Linked DNA regions of Immundisolibacter sp.. The protein of the gene in region 1 interacts with the protein of each later gene in a pairwise test. Links are inferred from orthologs where the notes say so. Each region holds a gene or a part of one and is shown on either strand. Other genes may lie near its edges.

The links.
Region 2: the proteins of mrdA (region 1) and H5U26_RS09815 interact in binary tests that used the Escherichia coli proteins (3 or more experiments, as listed by UniProt). The link is inferred for Immundisolibacter sp. from one-to-one orthologs.

What each region holds. Positions count from the first base shown.
Region 1 is NZ_JACIZD010000001.1:447,886-464,512, forward strand. Bases 10,357-13,289 are described here. They hold mrdA (penicillin-binding protein 2), read left to right. Parts: upstream 10,357-10,876; coding sequence 10,877-12,703; downstream 12,704-13,289. Other genes in these bases: mreC (rod shape-determining protein MreC), read left to right, coding at 10,357-10,390; mreD (rod shape-determining protein MreD), read left to right, coding at 10,417-10,872; rodA (rod shape-determining protein RodA), read left to right, coding at 12,700-13,289. In the rest of the region: H5U26_RS02155 (dicarboxylate/amino acid:cation symporter), read left to right, coding at 120-1,382; H5U26_RS02160 (cold shock domain-containing protein), read right to left, coding at 1,528-2,013; H5U26_RS02165 (MFS transporter), read right to left, coding at 2,065-3,465; H5U26_RS02170 (SDR family oxidoreductase), read right to left, coding at 3,471-4,259; H5U26_RS02175 (Rieske 2Fe-2S domain-containing protein), read left to right, coding at 4,386-5,012; Asp-tRNA(Asn)/Glu-tRNA(Gln) amidotransferase subunit GatB, read right to left, coding at 5,106-6,542; Asp-tRNA(Asn)/Glu-tRNA(Gln) amidotransferase subunit GatA, read right to left, coding at 6,539-7,996; Asp-tRNA(Asn)/Glu-tRNA(Gln) amidotransferase subunit GatC, read right to left, coding at 8,029-8,316; H5U26_RS02195 (rod shape-determining protein), read left to right, coding at 8,423-9,466; more of mreC, read left to right, coding at 9,512-10,356; more of rodA, read left to right, coding at 13,290-13,797; mltB (lytic murein transglycosylase B), read left to right, coding at 13,794-14,771; H5U26_RS02225 (septal ring lytic transglycosylase RlpA family protein), read left to right, coding at 14,746-15,594; H5U26_RS02230 (D-alanyl-D-alanine carboxypeptidase family protein), read left to right, coding at 15,693-16,627. UniProt on the Escherichia coli protein: Catalyzes cross-linking of the peptidoglycan cell wall. Responsible for the determination of the rod shape of the cell. Is probably required for lateral peptidoglycan synthesis and maintenance of the correct diameter during lateral and centripetal growth.
Region 2 is NZ_JACIZD010000007.1:52,262-59,598, forward strand. What follows is about bases 1-2,947. They hold H5U26_RS09815 (PBP1A family penicillin-binding protein), read right to left. Parts: upstream 2,627-2,947; coding sequence 374-2,626; downstream 1-373. Other genes in these bases: glnA (glutamate--ammonia ligase), read right to left, coding at 1-127. In the rest of the region: type IV pilus assembly protein PilM, read left to right, coding at 3,043-4,122; H5U26_RS09825 (PilN domain-containing protein), read left to right, coding at 4,109-4,669; type 4a pilus biogenesis protein PilO, read left to right, coding at 4,666-5,286; H5U26_RS09835 (pilus assembly protein PilP), read left to right, coding at 5,283-5,810; H5U26_RS09840 (type IV pilus secretin PilQ), read left to right, coding at 5,842-7,337. UniProt on the Escherichia coli protein: Cell wall formation. Synthesis of cross-linked peptidoglycan from the lipid intermediates.

The DNA.
Region 1 (16,627 bases):
CCGGTGCGGGCCGGGCCGGTGTCGGGCGGGATGTTGCATGGAACGCAAGCTTGCCGGGCCGAGCCGCCGGGCGCCTGAATTTCCTGGCCGCTTCAACTCGAACCGGACCCCGACATTTCATGAAAAAACTGCTCGGCAACGTAGGCCTCGTCATCATCGCCCTGCTGGCCGGGGCGGCATTCGGACTGGCCGATCCGGCCACCGCTCCGGCGCTGGCGCCGGTCGCAAAGTGGGTGCTGCAGCTGATCAAGGCAGCCGCCACGCCACTGGTATTTTTCGCCGTGCTGGAGGCGATCTTGCGCTTTCGCGTCGCCGGTACGGATTTCCTGAAGCTGCTGACGATCGCGTTGGTCAACGCCATTTTCGCGATAGCCATCGGCATCGCGCTGGCCAATGCACTGCAGCCGGGCCAGTACTTGCGGCCGTTGATCAGCGCCTCTGCGGCCACCCTGCGGCCGATCGATTTTGGCGACCTGCTCGCCCGGCAGTTGCCCAGCAGCGTTGTTCAGCCGTTCGTGGACAACAGCATCATGCCGATGGTGATGGTGGCGATCGCGTTCGGCTTTGCCTGGCGCCGCGTGCGACTGACGCGGGACGCCGACACCCTGCCACTGATGGACAAGGGCGAGGTGCTGGTCTCGGTGCTGCGGGACGTGTGGGAGACGCTGCTGATCTGGATCGTCAAGCTGGTCCCGCTGGCGGTGTTTTGCGCCAGCGCCAACGTGACTGCCGAGCACGGACTGGCGTCGTTCACCGGCCTTGGACGGTACGTTGCCCTGTGCCTGCTGGGCATGGCGGTGCATGTGCTGGGCACCTACAGCGTCTGGTTGCTGCTGTACGCGCGCATCGGGCTGCGCCGGTTCTGGAGCCAGGCTGCGCAGCCGGTGCTCTACGCGTTCAGTGTCAACAGCAGCCTGGTGGCCCTGCCCCTGACGCTGCGGGCACTTGACCGGCTGGGCATTTCGCGGCGCGCATCGACGCTGGCCGCGTGTGTCGGCACCAATCTGAACAACGACGGCATCATTCTGTACGAGGGCTTTACCCTGCTGGCGCTGGCGCAGGCCATGGGCATCGACATGAGCCTGGGCGCGCAGGTGTTTGCCGCGCTGTATTGCGTGGTGGCGGCGATGGGTGTGGCCGGCGTGCCGGAGGCCGGCGTGGTGGCGCTGACACTGGTGCTGGGTGGACTGGGATTGCCGACCGAGGCGCTGGCGGTGCTGCTGTCCGTGGACTGGATCATTGCCCGCGCCCGTTCCCTGCTGAACACCACTTCGGACATGGTCGGCTCGGCGGCGCTGGATCGGTGGCTGCGCTTGACCACAGCCACCCTTGCTGGTGCCGGCTCCGGCGCTACTGCGCCGGAGCCGGCAGGGGAGCGCTGAATGAAGCCGTTCTGGGTTTCCGTGCGCCCGCCAGCGGGAAAAACCCGGTGGGAGCACAGCTTTGCTGCGCGATGATCGCCCGGCACAGCCGGACTCCTACAACGCGGTGATCACCCGCCGCAGCCGGGCTACGGTTTTCCGATGGCTACAGCCCGCTCAGCCAGATATGGCCCACGGCGCCCAGGATGATTCCCAGCACCAGTCCGGCGGCGAATGGCAGATAGGGCCGCGCCGCGCGTCGCGGGGCGCCGGCGGCAGGCGCGCGGTTGGTTGAACGCGGGCGGGCCGCAGCCGGCTTGCCGCCGGGCTGAACCACGGCGACCGCGCACGGGCCCTTGTCACCCTGCTGGGCCTCGAACTCGACCTCCAGCCCGGGGCGCAGGGCTTCCTTGTCGCCCGTGAAATCGGTGTAGTGAAAAAAATATTCGGTGCCCTGGTCGCCTTCGATGAAACCAAAACCCTTGCGGAAGTAAAAACGTTTGACGGTGCCTTTCATGGAGCTGCGCTGAAGAGTGGGTGGCTGCGCGGAAGCGGTCGCGGTGACGAGGCGCAGGACGATCTGGAAGCGGCGCGAACCGGGTTGCGCGACCGGTCGGCGGATCCCGCCAGCAACGGCGTGGTCGCCCACCATCGCGCCCGTTCGCGCCGCCAGCCCCCGCCCGTTGCGGGCCAGGGCCGGGCATTATAGCCGCCCGACCCGGTCGCGCGGTGCCGGCGCCAGGCGCAGCAGGCGCCAGGCCAGCAGCGTCTGTGCCGCTGCGACTGCCAGGCTTGCCGCATAGACGGCGCCCACCGCGCGCCGGACCACCTCGGCGTCGACGTGGGCGCTGAGTCCGGCCAGGGTGGCGATGACGCCCGCCAGCGCCGAGCCGAACGCGATGCCCAGCGTGCGCACGGTTGGGATACTGCCGGCGGTGATGCTCTCCTCGCCGGGACTGGCGTGCTGCATGGTGAAGGCGATCAGGTGGATGCTCAGCGCACCGACGCCAAAGCCGAGCATGACCAACGCCACGCCCACCGCCGGCGCGGCAAGCTGCCCCAGTCCGGCCAAGAGAACGCCGGTCATGGCCAGGATCAGCAGCGGCCCGCCGATGATGGCGCGCCGCTCGGCGGCGCCCTGCCAGCGCGCGGTGGTCAGCGAGGCGGCGGTCCAGCCGACCGCCAGCAGACTGGCGAAGTAGCCGGCGTGCAGCGGGCGCAGGTGATAGACCTGCTGCATCAGCAGCGGCACGAACACGGTAATGGTGGTGTGCAGGACCGACGAGGTCACGAACAGGCCGTAGGCCACGCCCACCGGTGCCCGCAGCGACGCGGCGCGGCGTGGAAACAGTCGCACCGCGCCACGCCGGTCCAGAGCAAAGGCGCCGCCGACCAGCAGCAGCGCGAGCGCCAGCGCCGCCAGGCGCAGCGGCGTGCCAGCCAGCTGACCGGCCGCCGCCACGCCGAGCACGCCGGCGCCCAGCAGTCCGACCCGGCCAAGCGGAAACGGCTGGCGCGCGCGCCCGGCCAGCACCTGCGGCAGATGGCGGGCGGCCAGCAGGCTGAACACGGCGATGATCGGCACATTCACGCCAAACGCACCGCGCCAGAAACCGGCCTCGGCAAACAGGCCGCCCAGCGCCGGGCCGATCAGCGCCGCCGCCGCCCACATGCCTGAAATGGACGCCAGCATCAGCTTGCGCAGCTCGGCGCTGTACAGCTCGCTGACCAGCGCCATCGACTGCGCCACGATCAGGCCGCCGCCGAAGCCCTGCACCGTGCGCGTGGCCAGCAACACCGGCATGTTGGGCGCCACCGCACACGCCAGCGAGCCGGCCAGGAACAAGCCGCCGGCCAGCACATAGGCGTGACGCGGGCCGTAGGCGCTGCGCAGCGGCCCCGAGCTGGCGGCGCCCACGATCGAGCCGACCATGTACAGCATCGACACCCAGGCGTAGAAGCGCACGCCGCCGATGTCGGCCACCACGGTCGGCATCACCGTGGCGACCAGGAACACGTCCATGGCGTGCAGGGCGATGCCGAGCGCCAGCGTCACCGTCAGCGGTGCCCGACCCTCGCGCAGCAGATCGGCAAAACCGGCCATCGGCGTCAGATGCAGCGCGCCAGGCCGCCATCCACCTGCAGCGTGGTGCCGGTGATGTAGCTGGCCGCGGCCGAACAGAGGAACACCGCCGCGGTGGCGATTTCTTCCGGCTCGGCGCCGCGGCGCAGCGGCACGTGGGCCAGCTGCTCGGCTTCCAGCTGCGCCACGGTGAGGCCGCGCTCGGCCGCCTGGCGCTGCATCAGGCTTTGCCAGCGAGCGGTGCGCACCGGACCGGGATTGATGGCGTTTACCAGGATGCCGTGCGGCGCGCCCTCGTCACCGAGCGCCTTGGTCAGGTTCATCAGGCCAGCGTTGGCGGCGCCACCGGCCAGATAGCCGGCGCTTGGCTGGCGGCCGGCGCCGCCGATGATGTTCAGCACCCGCCCACCGCCGCGCGCCACCAGCAGCGGCCAGACGGCGCGCGTCAGGCGCACGTAGCCCCAGAACTTGAGCGCAAAATCCTCCTGCCACTCCGATTCGGGCTTGCTCAGCAGCGAGCCGGCGCGGATGGAGCCGGCGTTGTTGACCAGAATGTCGAGGGCGCCGAAACGGGCCGTGTGGGCCGCCACCAGCTGGCCGATGCCCGCCTCGCTGGACAGGTCGGCCGGCACCGCCAGCGCAGTGATGCCGTGGCGCTGCGCCAGCTGGTCGGTCACGGCGCGCAGCGGCGCCTCGCCCCGCGCGCACAGCGTCAGCTGCACGCCCTCGGCCGCCAGCGCCTGGGCAATCGCCCGGCCGATACCGGCGCTGGCGCCGGTGACCAGCGCAATCTTTCCGCGCAGCGCCAGTTCCATGTCGTGTCTCCTCCTGGGGGGGGCGCCCGGCAGTGTAGCGGCTGGCGCAGCCTGGGTCCGGTATTGATAAAAGCGCCAGCACCGGCCCGATAATGGAACTATCCGCTGTCGCCGCGAGCACCCGCCATGAGCCAAGCCCTCGATTACCTGATCCAGGCCCGCCCGGACGCCATGCAGCCGTATTTCGCCTTTCTGAAGGTGGCCGGGCGGCGTCTGGACCCCAAGACCCGGGCGCTGATTTCGCTGATCAGCAAGGTCCATGCGCAGACCGAACGCGGCTTTCGGCAGTACCTGACGCGCGCGCTGCGCAGCGGCGCCAGCGCCGACGAGGTGCTCGACGCGCTGTTGATGGCCTTTCCGATGCTGGGCCTGACGCGGGTCGTGTGGGCAGTGGACCAGCTGCTGGCGCTGGACCTGCCGGAGTTTCGCCTGGAGCAGCTAGGCCACGTGCCGGACTGGCATGCGTTGGCGCCGCTGGCCGAGCTGCCGCCCGCCGGCTGCGTGCGCCGCGAGGCCGACGGCCGCGCCGTGTTCATTCACCGCACGGGCACCGAGCTGATGGTCTACGACGCCCGTTGCCCGCACCAGAGCACCGACATCCCGGAGCTGGCCATCGACGGCGAGCGCTTGACCTGCCCCCGCCACGGCTGGGCGTTCGATCTTGGCAGCGGCATGTGCGTGGCCAAGGGCTCACGGCCGCTGCGGGCGCTGGCTCACCGGGAACAGGACGGGCAGTTGTGGGCGTTCTGGTAAGCCACGAACGGTGTGTGTGGGAGCGGCGCCCTCGCCGCGAACCCTCCAATCAAGCATTCGGCCCGGGGCGGGCCTCCCACAGGTCGCGGTCTGCTAAACGCCCACTTTTGATCGCAACAGCGCGTTCACCTGCGCCGGGTTTGCCTTGCCGCCGGTGGCCTTCATCACCTGCCCGACCAGGAAACCGAGCACCTTGTCCTTGCCGGCCCGAAGCTGCTCGACCTGCTCCGGATTGGCGGCCAGCACCTCCTCGACGGCCGCCTCGATGGCGCCGCTGTCGGTGATCTGCTTCAGCCCCCGCGCCTGGATGATGGCGTCGGCCTCGCCCTCGCCCTGCCACATGGCGGCGAACACGTCCTTGGCGATCTTGCCCGAAATGGTCTGGTCGGCGATGCGCCCGAGCAGTCCGCCCAGCGCGGCCGGGCCGATCGGGGAGGCGGTGATCGGCAGATCGTCGCGGTTCAGGGCGGCGGCGAGTTCGCCGTTGATCCAGTTGGCGGCGAGCTTCGGTTCCGCGCCGCTGGCCAGTGCGGCTTCGAAGTAGTCGGCCAGCTCGCGCTCGGTCGTCAGCAACCCGGCGTCGTAGTCGGACAGGCCGTACTGGGACACGAAGCGCGCCTGACGGGCCTGCGGCAGTTCCGGCAGTTGCGCGCGCAGTTGCTCCACCCAGGCCTCGGACACCTGGATCGGCAGCAAGTCCGGATCGGGGAAATAACGGTAGTCGTTGGCTTCTTCCTTGCTGCGCATGGCGCGCGTCTGGTTGCGCTCGGCGTCGTACAGGCGGGTTTCCTGCACCACCTGGCCGCCGCTTTCCAGCAGCTCGATCTGACGCTCGACCTCGACCTCGATGGCGCGCTCCACGAACCGGAACGAGTTGATGTTCTTGATCTCGGCCCGCGTGCCCAGTTTGCTGTCGCCGACCCGGCGCACCGACACGTTGGCGTCGCAGCGGAACGAGCCTTCCTGCATGTTGGCGTCGGAGATTTCCAGGTACCGCACCAGGGCGTGCAGTTTTTTCAAGTAAGCCACCGCCTCGGCGGCGCTGGACAGCTCCGGCTCGGAGACGATCTCCACCAGCGGCGTGCCGGCGCGGTTCAGGTCGATGCCGGTCAGGCCGTGGAAGTCCTCGTGCAGGGACTTGCCGGCGTCTTCCTCCAGGTGGGCGCGGGTGATGCCGATGCGCTTGACGGTGCCGTCCGGCAGCGTGATGTCGAGGTGGCCGCGGGCGACGATCGGCAGCTCGTACTGGCTGATCTGGTAGCCCTTGGGCAGGTCCGGGTAGAAATAATTCTTGCGCGCGAACACCGAGCGCGGCGCGATCTGCGCGCCGACGGCCAGGCCGAACTTGATGGCCATGGCCACCGACTCGCGATTGAGCACCGGCAGCACGCCGGGCAGCGCAAGGTCGATGGCGCAGGCCTGCGTGTTCGGCGGCGCGCCGAATGCCGTCGCGGCGCCCGAGAACAGTTTGCTGCGGGTGGCCAGCTGGCAGTGGACTTCCAGGCCGATGACGGTTTCCCAGGCGCTCATGCTTGGGCCTCCGGCGCGCGGCGCATGTGCCAGTCGGTCACCTGCTGGTAGCGGTGGGCGACGTTCAGCAACCGCGCCTCGTCGAAATCGCGGCCGATCAGCTGCAGCCCCACCGGCAGGCCCTGCACCAGCCCGCAGGGAACGGACAAGGCCGGCAGGCCAGCCAGATTCGCCGCGATGGTGTAGATGTCCGACAGGTACATGGCGACCGGGTCGTGCTGCTTCTCGCCCAGGCGAAAGGCCGGCTGCGGCGTGGTCGGCGCGGCGATCACGTCCACCTGCCCGAACGCGCTCAGAAAGTCTTCACGAATCAACCGCCGCACACGCTGGGCCTTCAGGTAATAGGCGTCGTAGTAGCCGGCCGACAGCACGTAGGTGCCAATCAGGATGCGCCGCTTGACCTCGGCACCGAAGCCCTCGCTGCGCGTGCGTTTGTACAGATCGGTCAGGTCGGCCGGATTTTGCGCCCGGTAGCCGTAGCGCACGCCGTCATAGCGGGCCAGGTTCGACGAGGCCTCGGCCGGCGCGACGACGTAATAGGCCGGCACCGACAGCGCCGTGTGCGGCAGCGCGATGTCCACCAGCTGGGCGCCCAGGCGCTCCAGTTCCGCCAGAGCCGCGCGCACGGCATCGCCGACGGCGGTATCCAGGCCGGCATTGAAATATTCCGCCGGCAGGCCGATGCGCAGGCCGCTCAAGGGCGCCTCCAGCGCGGCCGCGTAATCCGGCACCGGGCGGTCGATGCAGGTCGAGTCGCGCTCGTCGAAACCGGCCATGACCTGCAGCAGCAGCGCCAGGTCGGCCGCCGAGCGGGCCATCGGCCCGGCCTGGTCCAGCGACGAGGCAAACGCCACCATGCCGTAGCGCGACACCCGGCCGTAGGTGGGCTTCAGGCCGCAGATGCCGGTCAGGGCTGCCGGCTGGCGGATCGAACCGCCGGTATCCGTGCCCGTCGCCGCGCTGCATAGGCCGGCCGCCACCGCCGCCGCCGAACCGCCGCTGCTGCCGCCCGGCACGCGATCCAGATCCCAGGGGTTGCGCACCGGGCCGTAGAACGAGGTCTCGTTCGACGAGCCCATCGCGAACTCGTCCATGTTGGTCTTGCCCAGCATCACCGCGCCGGCGGCGGCCAGGCGCTGGACCACGGTGGCGTCGTAGGGCGCGATGAAGTTGTCCAGCATCCGCGACGCGCAGCTGGTGCGCACACCGTCGGTGCAGAAGATGTCCTTGTGGGCGATCGGGATGCCGGCCAGCGGACCGGCATCGCCGCCGGCCAGCGCCGCGTCGGCGGCCGCCGCAGCCGCGGTGGCCGCCTCGGCCGTGACGGTGATGAAGGCGTTCAGTGCAGCGTTTCGAGCGCCGATGCGGGCCAGGTAGGCGGCCGTCAGTTCGGTGGCCGAATAATCGCCCCGGCGCAGCGCGGCGGCCTGTTCGGTCAGGGTCTGGTCGAGCATGGGTCAGGCTTGCCGTGGGGTGTAAACTGCGCTCATTCGATGACCTTTGGCACCAGATACAGGCCGTCCTGCACCGCCGGTGCGATGGCCTGGAAGCGGCGCCGCTGGTCGGTTTCGGCGACGGTATCGGCGCGCAGGCGCTGGCTGGCGTCGATCGGATGGGCCAGGGGGGGCACCTGCGCGGTGTCGGCACCGTCCAGCTGGGTCACCAGTTCCAGAATGGTGCTCAGTTCGGCCGCATAGGTCGTCAGCTGCCCGGCCGACACCTCGATGCGGGCCAGATGCGCCACCTTGCGCACCTCGTCGCTGCTTATCGACACCCTGTTCCTCGCCGCTGGTTGTTAACGCCGGGCGCCGTTGCTAGATTGCGGCGCCACGGCAGTTTTGTTGCCGTTCCAATATCTTAGAGGCCGGTCGGACCCACTGATGTTCAAAAAACTGTTCGGGCTTTTTTCGAGTGATCTTGCCATCGACCTTGGCACCGCCAACACGCTGGTGTCGGTACGCGGGCGAGGCATCGTGCTGCAGGAGCCTTCCGTGGTGGCCATCCGCCACGGCGCCAGCACCAACGGCCGCAAGGTGATCCAGGCGGTGGGCATCGAGGCCAAGCGCATGCTCGGTCGCACGCCCGGCAACATCACCGCCATCCGGCCGCTCAAGGACGGCGTGATCGCGGATTTCTACGTCACCGAGAAGATGCTGCAGCACTTCATCCGCAAGGTGCACGAACGTGGTTTCTTCCGCCCCAGTCCACGCGTGGTGGTGGGCGTGCCCTGCGGCTCGACGCAGGTGGAAAGGCGCGCCATTCGTGAATCCGCGCTCGGCGCCGGGGCCCGCGAAGTATATCTGATCGAGGAACCCATGGCCGCCGCCATCGGCGCCGGGCTGCCGGTCAGCGAGGCCACCGGCTCGATGATCATCGACATCGGCGGCGGCACCACCGAGATTGCGGTCATCTCGCTCAACGGTCTGGTGTACTCGGAGTCGGTGCGCATCGGCGGCGACAAGTTCGACGACTCCATCATCAACTACGTGCGCCGCAACTACGGCACGCTGATCGGCGAGTCCACGGCCGAGACCATCAAGCATCAGATCGGTTCGGCCTATCCGGGCAACGAGGTGCTGGAAATCCAGGTCAACGGCCGCAACCTGGCCGAGGGCGTGCCGCGCAGCTTCACGCTCAACAGCAACGAGGTGCTCGAGGCGCTGCAGGACCCCCTGCACGGCATCATCGCCGGCCTGCGCAAGGCGCTCGAACAGATCCCGCCGGAACTTTCCGCCGACGTGGCCGAGCGCGGCATGGTGCTGACCGGCGGCGGCGCGCTGCTGCGCGGCATCGACAGGCTGTTCTCGGAGGAAACCGGCCTGCCGGTGGTGGTGGCCGACGAGCCGATGCTGTGCGTGGCCAAGGGCGGCGAGATGGCGCTCGATTTCATCGACCAGGTCACCGACATCTTCGACGAGGAGTGAGTTCCCGCGCGGCCGATCCGGTCGCGCGGTATCGCCGCATGTCCCATGCCTAGCCTGTTCCGGCGCCGCCCGTCGCTGGCGCTCCGCCTGCTGCTGGCAACGCTGGCGGCAGTGGTGCTGCTGTTTCTGGACCAGCGCGGTCCGCGCCTGGTGCCGCTGCGCAGCACCTTGCTGACCGTGCTGCACCCGGTGCAGCAGGCCATCGATCTGCCGTTTCGGGCCTGGGCCTGGGGCACCGACAACTTGCGCGAACGCGCCGTCCTGCGCGCGCAGACCGCTGCCCTGCGCGAGCAGAACCTGCGCCTGCATCTGCAGGTGCAGACGCTGGACGCCCTGCAGGCCGAAAACCGCCGCCTGCGTGCCTTGCTCGATTCGCTGGCGCACACGCAGCAGCCGCTGCGGGCGCTGATCGCCGGCACGGTCAAGGTCGGCCTGGACCCCTACATCGGGCAGATCCAGATCGACAAGGGCTCCCTGCAGGGCGTGTTCGTCGGCCAGCCGGTGCTCGATGCCGACGGCGTGGTCGGCCAGGTGCAGCACGTGGCGGCGCAGACCAGTCAGGTGCTGCTGATTACCGACAGCCGGCACGCCATACCGGTCAAGTGCGTCCGCAGCGGGGTACGCGCCATCGCCGTGGGCCGCGGGCCGATCGGTGCGCTCGACCTGCCCTACCTGCCCAACCACGTCGATATGGAAGTGGGCGACGCGCTGGTCACGTCCGGGCTGGACGATGTGTTCCCGCCGGACCTGCCGGTGGCCACGGTCAGCAGCGTGAACCGCATCGGCGAGGGCGAGTTCGCCGAGGTGCAGGCCACGCCGCGCGGTCGCGTGGACCGCATCCAGGAGGTATTGCTGGTATGGCCGGCGGCGCAGACTGCGCCCGCCGATCCCGGCGCCGCGACGGCCCCGGCGTCAGTCCCGTGAGCGCCGCGCCCGTCCCGCCCCGGAGCATGGCCATCGCCGCCAGCCTGCTGGCGGCAGGATTGCTGTTGTCGGCGCCGCTGCCGGCCTGGGCGGTGGCCTGGCAGCCGCCCTGGCTGACCCTGGTGCTGGCCTATTGGTGCCTGGCCCAGCCGGACCGGGTGGGGATAACCGCCGGCTTCACGCTGGGCCTGTTGCAGGACGCGCTCACCGGCGCGCCGCTGGGCCAGCATGCGCTGGCGCTGGCCGTGGTGGCGGCCGCCGTGTTGGCCGAACATCAGCGTCTGCGCGTGTTGCCGTTGTGGCAGCAGGCGCTGCTGCTGGTGCCGCTGCTGTTGGTACAGCAACTCATCGTGGCGCTGGTGACCGGCAGCAGCGGGCGGCCGGTGTCGGCCGGCATGCTGCTGCCGGCCTTCAGCGGCGCCCTGGTGTGGCCGTGGCTGTTCCTGACCCTGCGCGACCTGCGCCGCCGCGCCAGTCGCTGAGCCCATGGTGCGCCGCCAGCAGACCATCAAGGACCCGGCAGCGGAACTGCGCCTGTTCCGGCGCCGCGCGGCGCTGCTGCTGGTCTTGATGGCACTGGCCGGCGGCGGTCTGCTGGTACGCCTGGGCTTCCTGCAGGTGGTGCAGCACGACCGCTACGCCACCGCTTCCCGTAACAACAGCATCCGCGCCGAGGTGATCGCGCCGGCGCGCGGCGTCATCACGGACCGCAACGGCACGCTGCTGGCCGAGAATGTGTCCAGTTACAGCCTGTACCTGACGCCCGAGAGCGTGCCGGACACGGCCGCCACACTGGCCGGACTCGGGCGCCTGATCGACCTGCGTCCTGCCGACCTGGAGCGCTTCGCCAGCCTGCGCCGCACCCGCCCGCGCTTCGAGGCGCTGGTGCTGCGTCGCAACCTGGACGACACCGAGGCGGCGCGCTTTGCCGCCCACCGTCATCAGTTTCCCGGCGTGGAGCTGCGCGGCGACCTGTCGCGCCATTACCCGCTCGGCTCGCTGACCGCGCACGTGGTCGGTTACGTCGGCCGCGTCAGCGAAGCGGAACTGGCGCAGGCCAGCGCCGAGCAGCGCGCCACCGACAGCATCGGCAAGACCGGCGTCGAGAACTTCTACGACGCGCTGCTGCAGGGCCGGGTCGGTTATCAGCAGGTGGAAGTGGATGCCCATGGGCGGCGGCTGCAGGTGCTCGATCGCACCCGGGCGCAGCCGGGCACGCCGCTGCGCCTCGAACTGGACATCGACCTGCAACGGGCGGCGCAGGCCGCGCTGGCGCAGCGCCCGGGTGCCGTGGTGGCCATCGACCCGAGCAGCGGCCATGTGCTGGCCATGGTCAGCGAGCCGGCCTTCGATCCGAACCTGTTCGTCGGCGGCATCGGCAACGCGGATTACCGCGGCCTGATGGACAATCCGGAGCGACCGCTGACCGACCGGGCCCTGCGTGGGCTGTACCCACCGGGCTCGACCATCAAGCCGTTGATGGGCCTGGCCGGATTGGTCAGCGGCGTGGTGACGCCCGACAGTCACGTCTGGTGCCCCGGCTGGTACACGCTGGGCAATTCCCCGCACCGCTACCGCTGCTGGCAACGCCACGGCCACGGCCGCATGGAACTGCTGCGGGCCGTGTCGCAGTCCTGTGACGTGTATTTCTACGACCTGGCCCTGAAGCTGGGCATCGACCGCATGCATGAGCAGCTGGGCCGCTTCGGGCTGGGGGCGCGCACCGGGATCGACCTGCCCGGCGAGCAGGCCGGTGTGCTGCCGTCGCAGGCCTGGAAGCGCAGTGCCCGCAAGGCGCCCTGGTATCCGGGCGAGACCCTGATTGCCGGCATCGGTCAGGGCTATAACACCGCCACACCGCTGCAGCTGGCCTACGCCACGGCACTGCTGGCCAGTCGTGGCCAAACGCCGACGCCGCGACTGGTAGCGCCACCGCTTGGCCTGCCGCCGGCCGCGCCCGGCCAGTCGCCACAGGCCAGCCCCGAGCAGTGGCAGATCATTGCCGATGCCATGCATGCCGTGGTCTCGCCCGGCGGTACCGCCTTTCGGGCGCTCGCCGGTGCGCCGTACAGCGCGGCCGGCAAGACCGGCACGGCGCAGGTGTTCAAGCTCAGCCAGCGTGCCGACGACCGCGGTCGCACGGCGCCACAGCATCTTCAGGACCATGCGCTGTTCATCGCCTACGCGCCGCTGGAAGCGCCGCGCATCGCGCTGTCAGTGGTCGTCGAGCATGGTGGCTCGGGCAGTGGCACCGCCGCGCCGGTGGCCCGGCAGGTGCTCGATGCCTGGCTGGCGCGCCCGGGAGGCACATGAACAACTGGCTCGCTTTCTGGCGGCGGATCGCCATCGACTGGGCGCTGCTGATCGGCCTGCTTGGCCTGTGCACCATTGGCCTGCTGCTGGCCTATAGCGCCGGCGCCGAAGCCCTGCCGGCGGTGAAAAACCAGGGCCTGCGGGTGGGGCTCGGCCTGCTGCTGCTGGTGGCGGTGGCGCAGGTCCCGATCGCCTGGTTGCAGCGCCTGGCGGCGCCGATTTACCTGCTCACGCTGCTGCTGTTGCTGGTGGTCGACGCCATTGGTGCCATCGGCCACGGCGCACAGCGCTGGCTGGAGCTCGGCCCGCTGCGCTTCCAGCCCTCGGAATTGGCCAAGCTGGCCGTTCCGATGATGGTGGCGCGCTACCTGAGCGACCGCCCATTGCCGCCGACGGCGCGTGACATTCTGGTCAGCGGCGCACTGGCGCTGCTGCCGGTGTTGCTGATCGCCGTCCAGCCGGATCTTGGTACCTCGCTGCTGGTGGCGGCGGCCGGCCTGTCGGTGCTGTTTCTGGCCGGCCTCAGCTGGCGGGTGATCGGCCTTTTCACAGGGCTGGCGGCCGCCGCTGCACCGTTGATGTGGCTGTTTGGCATGCATGACTACCAGCGCCAGCGCGTGCTGACCCTGTTCGATCCGCAGCGCGATCCGCTGGGCACCGGCTACCACATCATCCAGTCGACCATCGCCATCGGCTCGGGCGGTTTCTACGGCAAAGGCTGGCTCGAAGGCACCCAAACGCGCCTGCAATTCCTGCCCGAAAGCGCCACCGACTTCGTGTTCGCCGTGTTCGGCGAGGAATTCGGCCTGCTGGGCGCCATCGGCCTGCTGCTGCTGTACGGCTTTATCATCGGCCGCGGCATGCACATTGCCGCGCAGGCCAGCGACGGTTTTGGCCGGCTGCTGGGCGGCGGACTGGTGTGCACGTTTTTCGTTTATGTTGTGGTCAATATCGGCATGGTCAGCGGCGTGCTCCCGGTGGTCGGGGTACCGCTGCCGCTGGTCAGCTACGGAGGCACTTCGATGGTTACCCTGATGCTCGGTTTCGGCATGCTCATGGGCATCCGCGCCCATCGCAAACTGTGGCCGGCATGAGGCGTCTGGCCGCCCTGCTGCTGGCGCTGGGCAGCGCCGCGCCGGCCTCGGCCGTGCCGCTGGCCGAACATCCGCCGCTGCAGGCCCTGATCGATACCCTGGTCAGCCAGGACGGTTTCGCGCGGGCCGATGTCGAGCGCCTGCTGGCCGGCGCGCAGTTCCAGCAGGGCATCGTCGACGCCATCACCCGTCCGGCCGAGAAGATGCCCTGGTATCGCTACCGGCCGATCTTCCTGACCCAGCAGCGCATCGACGGCGGCGTGGCCTTCTGGCGCGAACACGCGGCGCTGCTGGCGCGGGCCGAGCGCGAACACGGCGTGCCGGCGTCGATCATCACCGCCATCATCGGCGTGGAGACCCGTTACGGCGCCGTCACCGGTCGCTACCGGGCGCTCGACGCGCTGACCACGCTGACCATCGCCGGCCTGCCGCGCAGTGCCTTCTTTGGCCGCGAACTGCGTGAACTGCTGCTGCTGGGCCGCGAGGAACGGCTGGACCTGACCGGCCTGAACGGCTCCTATGCCGGCGCGCTGGGCCTGCCGCAGTTCATCCCGTCGAGCTACCGCGCCTACGCGGTGGATTTCGACCAGGACGGCCGGCGCGACCTGCTCGGCAGCCCGGCCGACGCCATCGGCAGCGTGGCCAACTACCTGCGCCGTCACGGCTGGGAAGCGGGCCAGCCGATCACCGCCGCGGCCACGGCAACCCCCGCCGCGGCCAGCCTGGGCGGGACCGATCCGGCCCTGAAGTACACCGTGAGTCAGCTGCTTGCCGGCGGCGTCAGCGCCCCCGGCGCGGCGCCCGGCTCGCGCAAGGCGGCGCTGATCCGCCTGGAGGCCGAGCAGGGCGACGAGTACCACCTCGGTTTCCAGAACTTCTACGCCATCACCCGCTACAACCACAGCCCGCTGTACGCGATGGCGGTCACGCAACTGGCGGCAGCCATCGGTGCGCAGCACCCGGCCTCACCCTGAATCCGATGTCGCCGCCGGCCGGCTGGCGCTGCTGCTGGTGCTGCTTCTGGCCGGCTGCGCCGGTCCCGGCAGCCGGCCCGGGCCGGACTACCGCAAGGACGGCCCGCCGACCACGGCGGTGGACATCGACGCCATCCCGGACGCCGTGCCGCGCGCCGAACCCCTGTGCCAGCCGTGCCTGCGCCCGTATGAGGTCGAAGGCGTCGCGTTCCGGCCGCTGGCCAGCGCAGCCGGTTACCAGGCGCGCGGCATCGCCAGCTGGTACGGGCGCGAGTTCGACGGCCGCCCGACCGCCAACGGCGAGCGTTACGACATGCTGGCCATGACCGCCGCGCACCCGACCCTGCCGATTCCGAGCTACGCGCGGGTCACGCATCTGGCCAACGGCCGCAGCGTGATCGTTAGAATCAACGACCGCGGACCGTTCAGGCGCGGCCGGCTGATCGATCTGTCCTACGTGGCCGCGGCCAAGCTGGGCCTGGTCGGCCACGGCAGCGGACTGGTCGAGGTGCGGGCCGTGCTGCCGGGCGGATCGCCCGCGCCGGCGGTCATCACGGCCAGCGCATCGCCGGGCGCGCGAGCACTGCCGACCGATGCGGTCTACCTGCAGGTCGGCGCCTTTGGCGAGGCCGCCGCCGCGCAGCGCCTGGCCAGTCGCCTGCGCGGCGAGGCGCTGGCGCCGGTCAGCGTGCAGCCGGCCAACAGCGACAATCGCTGGCTGCACCGGGTGCGGGTCGGCCCGCTGCCGCAGGCGCTGGTGGAACAGACCGTGGCCCGGCTGGGGGCGCTCGGCCTGTCGGCCCTGCGCCTGCCGGCGCACTGATTCACCGACATCGTCAGGATTTTCGGATCCCTAACACCGTTTTCGCGGGCCAGTTGCCACCTCCTGGCAGCGGCCAGCCACTTACCTCAAGAGTCACCATGCAATCCAGATATGCCCTTGTCCGCCGCGCCTTCGGCCTGATGTTTCTGACGGCCGCCGCCACCGCGGCGCCGATACCCAGCGCCCCGCAGCTGGGCGCGCGCAGCTACGTGCTGTACGACTACCACACCGGTCAGGTGCTCACGGCCAAGGATCCGGAAGTGCCGCAGCCGCCGGCCAGCCTGACCAAGATCATGACCGCCTACGTGGCCTTCGATGCGCTCAAGAAAGGCGAGCTCAAGCTGGATGAGGAAATCACCATCAGCGCCGATGCCTGGCGCACCGGCGGTTCGCGCAGCTTCATCGACCCGGCCAAGCCGGTGCCGGTCGAGGTGCTGGTGCATGGCGTGCTGACGCAGTCCGGCAACGACGCCACACTGGCGCTGGCCGAGCACATGGCCGGCACCGAGACCGCCTTTGCCGACCTCATGAACGCCCAGGCCAAGCGGCTCGGACTCACGCAAACCCATTTCGTGAACTCGCACGGCCTGCCAGCGGACGATCACTACTCCAGCCCGCTCGACATGGCGCACCTGGCGGCGGCCACCATCCGCGATTTCCCCGACTACTACCCCTGGTACGCGCTCAAGTCCTTCACCTGGAACAACATCACCCAGCCGAACCGCAACCGCCTGCTGTTCTGGGACGCCAGCGTCGATGGCCTCAAGACCGGCTACACCGAGGCCGCCGGCTACTGCCTGGTGGCCTCCGCCAAGCGCGAGGACATGCGCCTGATCGCGGTCATCATGGGCAGCGCCAGTGACCGCTCGCGCTTCCAGGAAGCGCAGGCCCTGTTCAACTGGGGTTTTCGTTTCTTCGAAACCCACCGTCTGTACCCGGCCGGCGAGAAGCGCACCGACGCCCCGGTGTTCGGCGGGCAGGAGCGCTCGGTGCCGCTGGGCCTGGCCGAGGATGCCTACATCACCGTGCCACG
Region 2 (7,337 bases), on another replicon or contig:
AGTCGCCATCGATGCGCGCGGTGGGGATGGTGAGGTGTTGCTCCTTGCCGCGCGTGTCGGTGAAGCGAAGGTCGAGGAACTTGACGTTCTGCTCACCGATCTTCTTGAGCACATCAGACGCTGACATGTAGGTACGCTCCTTAGGGCGGATTGCTGACTAGGCGAACGGGAAAACAGCCCGGGCGGATGTCCGGTCGGACATCGACTTTCGGGCCAATATGAGGACGAAGGCTGGAAAGCAGCAGATGTGCCAAGCCAGTATCCGCACATGGCCGGCATTATCCACCGAAAATACCGCTTCAGCATTCACCAAGTTGGTGCATGCATATCACGCATGCTCCACAAAGGGGCGGCCGCCAGGTGGCTTCGATTCCTAGAACAGATTTGATTCCTGCGCCGGTGTCGGCGTGTCGTCCGGCGCCGAGGTTTGGGTCGCCAGGATGGCAGGCAGCCGATCGGCACTGAACCACTCGAACAGCGTGTCCGGTCCGCTGTCGACTGTTCGCTGGCCGCTGTGACGGTCGATTCGCAGCGCGACCAGGCCGGCGGGTGCCGGCGGGTAGCCGACCGGGAGCTCCGGCAGTATTGCCGACATGAAATCCATCCAGATGGGGAGCGCTGCGCGGGCGCCGGTTTCGCCCTTGCCAAGCGATTGCGGTTGATCGAAGCCGACCCATGCCGTGGCCAGCAGGTGGCTGTTGAAACCGGCAAACCAGGCGTCCCGCTCATCGTTGGTGGTGCCGGTCTTGCCGGCCAGGTCGGCGCGTCCCAGGCTCTTGGCGCGTACGGCGGTGCCGTGGTCGATCACATCCCGCAGCATGGAATTGAGGATATAGGCATCGGTGGCGGGCAGCACGCGGGGCGCGTGTGTCACCGCATCGGTTGCTGCGGGGTCGACTGCGCAATCAGCCTCGCAGGACACCACCTGCGGGGCCTGCCACAGCACCCGACCCTGCGAATCCAGCACGCGCTCGACCACGTAGGGGTCGACGCGAAAGCCGCCGTTGGCGATCACCGCGTAGCCGGCGGCAAGCTCCAGCGGCGTGACGGAGGCCGTGCCAAGCGCCAGCGATAGGTTGGCCGGCAAGCGCTCGGCCGCGAAACCGAACCTGAGGCAGTAGCGGCGCGTGAAATCGACGCCGACCGCGTTCAGCAGGCGCACGGAAACCAGATTGCGGGACTGCGCCAAGGCCTCACGCAGGCGCGTCGGCCCGTAAAAGCGGCCGGTGTAGTTCTCCGGTCGCCAATACCCGTCGGGGGTTTCGGCCGGGAAGGCCACCGGTGCGTCATTGATGATCGATGCCGCCGTATAGCCGGTGGCCAGGGCCGCTGCATAAATGAACGGCTTGAACGTGGATCCGGGCTGGCGCTGCGCCTGTAGCACCCGGTTGAAGCGGCTGCGGTTGAAGTCGTAACCGCCGACCAGGGCGGTGATTGCGCCGGTGCCAGGCCGCAGGGCCACGAATGCCCCCTCCACCTGCGGCAGCTGGGCAAGGCGCCATCCGTCGGCCCCCTGCGACAGGTAAACGACGTCGCCGCTGCGCGGCTGCCAGCGGGCGCCAAAGCGATCGGCGCTCCGGTCGCCCAGATTGATGGGGCCGGCAGCCGACAGGTATTGGCCGCTCGACAGGCGCACGGCTGGCAGCAGATCTGCGGCCGTGGGCAAGGCACGCAGGCGGGCCTGCAGCTGTGCCTGATCGCCCAGTTCGGTGTCCGGCAGGCGGCCGATCGGCCCACGGAAACCGCGTCGGCGGTCGTAGGCTCGCAAACCCGACCGAAGCGCCTGATTGGCGGCCCGCTGCTGTGTGCCGAGGATCGTGGTGATGACCTGGTAGCCGTTCTCGTACGCGGCGTCGCCATAGCGTTCCAGCATCCAGGCGCGCGCCATTTCGGCGACATGGTCGGCTTCGAGTTGCGGCGCGAAGCCGTGGTGACCGGCCGTGTCCACATGCGCCAGCGCACGGCGGTAGCCGTCCGCGTCCAGGTAGCCCAGGGCATGCATGCGTCCGAGCACATAGTCGCGTCGTTCGAGTGCGCGTTGGCGATTTACCAGCGGGTTGTCACGCGAGGGCGCCTTAGGCAGCCCTGCCAGCAGCGCCATCTCAGCCACGTCGAGTTGGTCGACCGGTCGTCCGTAATAAAGCTCGGCAGCCGCGCCGAAGCCATAGGCCCGGTTGCCGAGGAATATCTTGTTCACGTAAAGGCCCAGAATCTGGTCCTTGCTCAAGTTTTGCTCAATACGGATCGCCAGCAGAATTTCGAGCGCTTTGCGACGAAACGATTTTTCCCGGCTCAGATAAAAATTGCGGGCGACTTGCATCGTGATGGTGCTGCCGCCCTGGCGCATTTTTCCTGTGCGCAGCAGTTGCCAGGCCGCCCTTGCCAGGCCGCCGGTGTCAAATCCGGGATGTTCGAAAAAATTGGCATCTTCTGCCGCCAGGATTGCCTGCACCAGATGCTCGGGCAGGGCGCCGCCATCGAGTGGCACGCGCCGCTGGTCGCCGAACTCGGCAATGCGTTGCCCGTCCAGGGAGTAAATCCGCAGCGGCTGTGCAAGCCGGGACTGGGCCAGCTGATCGACCGCCGGCAGCTCCCGTTCGAGCAGGAGGTATCCGCCGACGGCCACCAGCGAAAGCAGTAAAGCGAGGTTCGCGATAGCCGCCGCGACCACAGGCGACCAACGCTTCATAATGGTGCTGGGGTCCCGACAAGTCGCCGGAGTGACGCAGCCCCAGGGCGGTTACCCGGCACCCTGGTTCCGTGGCACAGGCGGCACACTAAATGGAGCAGTCCGGGCGGGGGGTATGCCGATGCCGCCCGGCGCCTATTGAATTTCTGGTCCGGTTGTTGCGTTGGCAAACGGCGGGCCAGGCGAATTGTGATGCGCCGGGCCGGGGCGCCGGGCGGTTGCACAACGGCTGGCGTTTTCCTCAGCACCCTGTGATATAAACGCTCAAGCCTTGAGCGCAAGGGTCGATAGCTGTGGCAGCGGGGGGTCGCTGGGGCGATCGGGCGGGGGACACCCAAGGTTCGGGTAATCACTTGATTCACAATATCTTTAAACAAAGAATTCCGCCGTTGCTGGGGCTCGATATTAGCACGTCGGCGGTGCGGCTCCTGGCCCTCGACAGCACCTCCAGGGGGTTCCGGGTGGAGTCCTGCGCGCAGGTTCGGTTGCCGCACGGAGCGGTCGCCGAAGGGTCAGTGGCGGATGCAGAGGCCGTTGCGCGGGCCGTCGGCGAAGCGTTGACCCGGGCCGGCAGCAAACGTCGTCGCGTTGCCCTGGCGGTTTCGGGATCGCAGATCATCAGTCGCCAGATCGCCATGCCGGTGGATTTCTCGGACGCTGATATCGAACAACAGATCACTTTGGAGTCGGATCAGTACATTCCATACCCACTGGACGATGTCTATTTCGATTTCGTGGTCCTGGGTCCAAATGCTCGCAACCCGCAGACGGCGGATGTGCTGCTGATCGTTGCCCGAAACGAGGTGGTTGACAAACGGCTCGAGCCGCTCTCGGCAGCAGGACTTGCTGCCGCGGTCGTAGACGTCGAAGCGTATGCGCTGGAATCGGCCTTTCCCCTGATTGCGCCGCAGATGCCACCCACGGCGCGCACCGGTGTTACCGCAATGGTGGATGTCGGTGCTTCAACCACGACACTGAACGTCTTGCAGGGTGGTGTCACGCTGTTCACGCGTGAACAGTCCTTCGGTGGCGAGCAGCTGCTGCAGCAAATCCAGGAGCGCTATGGTCTGGCCTATCCCGAGGCCAGCGCGGCCCTGCTGGAAGGCAGTTTCCCCGAAGAATGGCGCAGCACCATCATCGAGCCATTTCTGGACTCCTTGGCCAACCAGGTCGGACGTTTGTTGCAGGTGTTTTTTTCCGCCACCGGGCAGTCTTCATTGGATCACATCGTGCTCAGCGGCGGCTGTGCCGGGTTGGCCGGAGCAGCTGGAATCGTGGGTCGCTATCTCGGGCTGGATACCAGAGTCGGTAATCCGTTTCTGGGGGTGGAGTTTGCGCCGGGCATTGACGCTGCCCGCTTGCGCGAACACGGTCATGCCTGGATGATCGCGGCGGGTCTGGCCATGCGGAGCACGACCGATGTCTCGCGTTAACCTGCTGCCATGGCGGCGCGTGCGCAGGCAGCGCCGGCAGAACGAATTTCTGGCGATGCTCGGGGCCGGAGCGCTTGCCGCTGTCGTAATGGTGGTGGTGTGGCAATTGATCGCGTTGGCGGCGGTTGGCCGGCAGGAAGACAGGAACAACATCTTGCGTGGCGAGATTGCTCTCTTGGACATAAAAATCCGTGAGATTAAGGATCTGCAGGCACAAAAGGCAAAGCTGCAGGCAAGGATGGACGTGATCCAGGAATTGCAGGTCAAGCGCCCGATGTCGGTACGCCTTTTCGATGCCTTGGCGCGCAGCACGCCGGAAGGTGCATTTCTTACCAACTTCGTGCAGCGCGATTCGACCCTCAGCTTGCAGGGTTGGGCCCAGTCGAATGCACGCGTGTCCACCTACATGCATCAACTGGACGACTCCGAGCAGTTCGATCCTTCGACGTTGCTTGTTGCGCGCGCTGGCGAGTACCGCGGCATGCACGCGAGTCAGTTCGAGCTTCGGGTGCCGCAACACGTAGCCAAGGACGAGCCAGCGCAATGACTCTGGATGATCTTCGCAAGTTCGATCTTCGCAGTCTGGACGTGCGTGACATCGATGTGCGGGCGGCCGGGGAATGGCCGCCGGCGGGCAAGATGTTTGCCATCGCGCTGGTGGGTTTGCTGATACTGATTGCCGGCTACTATTTCGTCATCAGCAAAACGCTGGAAGATCTCGAGTCGCGGCGCCAGGCCGAGCAGCAGCTGCGGCAACAGTTTGTCGTCAAGTACCGACAGGCAGTCAATCTGGACGCGTACCGCGAGCAGCTGGTCCAGCTCAAGGAGAGCTTCGAGACCATGCGCCGGCAGTTGCCGGACAGCAACGAGATTGCAAACCTGTTGGTCGAGATTACCCAGGCCGGGCTGGGGCGCGGTCTCGAGTTCAAGCTGTTCCAGCCCGGCGAGGCACGTCCGGTCGGATTCTATGCGGAATTGCCCATCAGCATCGAGGTGACGGGTACCTATCATCAGCTGGCGGAGTTCGCGAGTGATGTCGCCGGTTTCCCGCGGATTGTGACCCTGCATGACCTCAGCTTGACGCCGGTTGGCAAGGATTCGAATTTGTTGGTCATGAAGGGCATGGCCAAGACTTACCAATACCAGGACGAGGACAAACCTTGAGCGGGGGCCGTAGTGCGCTGTTGACTCTGGTCTGCCTGGCGCTGGCCGGTTGCGGCAGAAGTCATGAGGATCTGTATGCCTGGATGGATGAGGTCAGGGCTTCGGAGAAGGTGTCGATTGATCCGTTGCCGGTCCTGAAGCCCTACGAGCAGTTCGTTTACAAGCCGGACGACCTCAAAGACCCTTTCCTGGACACGCTGGAGGAACAGCGGATCGAGAATGTCGCAGACGCAGGCGCCCAGGGGCCTCGTCCCGACCTCGATCGGCGTAAGGAAGCGCTGGAGGCCTATCCCTTGGATGCGCTGCGGATGGTCGGTACGCTCAGTCGGGCAGGCGCGACCTGGGCATTGATTCAGGCGCCGGATCAAACCATCAGCCGGGTCGGGGTTGGGAATTACATTGGCGAGAACTACGGCCGTGTGACGCAGGTCGAGCCCAGCGTGGTGCAGTTGGTCGAGCTCGTTCCAAATGGCACCGGCGGCTGGATGGAGCGTCAGGCATCAGTAGCAATCGTGGAACAGTAACAGTATGACGATGGCCAGGGAGATGAATCAAATGAAACGTCGTCATCGGTCTTTGTTCCGAAAGGCCGTCAGTTGGTCGGCGGTCATGCTGCCGATGCTGCTGCTGAGCACCGGCCTGCACGCGGTGACGCTGACCGGCATCGACCATGCGCCAACCCCGGCCGGGGGGCTGCAGTTGCAAATTCAGGCGGACGGTGAGTTACCGTCGGGCAACACTTTTATGATCAGCGATCCACCGCGCCTGGTTGTCGACCTGCCGGCGGTGGGTTCCTCGCTTGCCCAGCGTACCCGGCAGATCGACTCCGGGGCCGTGCAGAGCGTGACGGTGGTGCCGGCGGAAGGTCGCACGCGGCTGGTCGTGAACCTGAATCAGGCGGTGCGATGGACCACGCGGCCCGCTGGAAACAAGCTCCTGATAATGCTCGAGGCTCCTTCGTCCGCGGGCATGGCGGCGGTTCGCGCCGGGACCGGGGCCGCGGTGTCATCGGGCGCGCCGCGCGTCAGCGGGGTGGATTTTCGCCGCGGCGAGCGCGGTGAAGGCCGCGTCGTCGTCAGTTTGTCGTCGCCGAATGTGCAGGTGGACACCCGCCCGCAGGGTGGGCGTGTGGTCATTGATTTCAAGGGCGTTGGCCTGCCGGCCGAGCTCAGCCGCCGCCTTGACGTGACCGATTTTGCGACGCCGGTGACGCGGGTGGAAACCCGCCAGTACGCCGGGGGCGTGCGGATGGAAGTGGCCACTACCGGGCCGTTCGAGCATCTGGCCTACCAGGCGAACGGACTGTACACGCTCGAAGTCTCTCCGGTGCGTGATGACCCGGCCGCGCTGCGGAATGTGAAGAAGGCCTACGTCGGGGAGCCCATATCGCTCAATTTCCAGACCATCGAGGTGCGCGCGGTGCTGCAGTTGCTGGCCGACTTCACCGGCAAGAATCTGGTCGCTGCCGACACGGTTGCCGGAAACATCACGCTGCGCCTGCAGAACGTTCCCTGGGATCAGGCGCTCGACATCATTCTGACCACCAAGGGCCTGGGCAAGCGCGAGGACGGCAACGTCATGTGGATCGCTCCGGCCGAGGAGATCGCCGCGCGCGAGCAGGCAGAGTATGAAGCGCGCCAGAAGCTGGCAGAGCTTGCCCCGCTGTACACGGAATTCATGCCGGTCAATTTCGCCAAGGCGACGGATGTGGCGGGTTTGCTCAAGAACGCAGACCGCAAGGTCCTGACCGAGCGCGGCAACGTAACCGTCGATGAGCGCACCAATACGCTGATCGTCAACGACACCGAACAGAAATTGGCGGAGATCCGCGAGCTGATGAAGGTGCTGGACGTGCCAGTCCGGCAGGTGTTGATCGAGTCGCGCATCGTCAATGCCAGCACCAACTTCAGCAAGAATCTCGGCGTCCGCTTCGGTGCCAGCGACACCCGCGACATCGCCGGCGGGACAACGGCGGTTTCGGGCACGCTGCAGGGCACCCAGCAACTGATTAATAAGGAGACCTTGACGGCGGGATTCGGCAGTGGTGATCC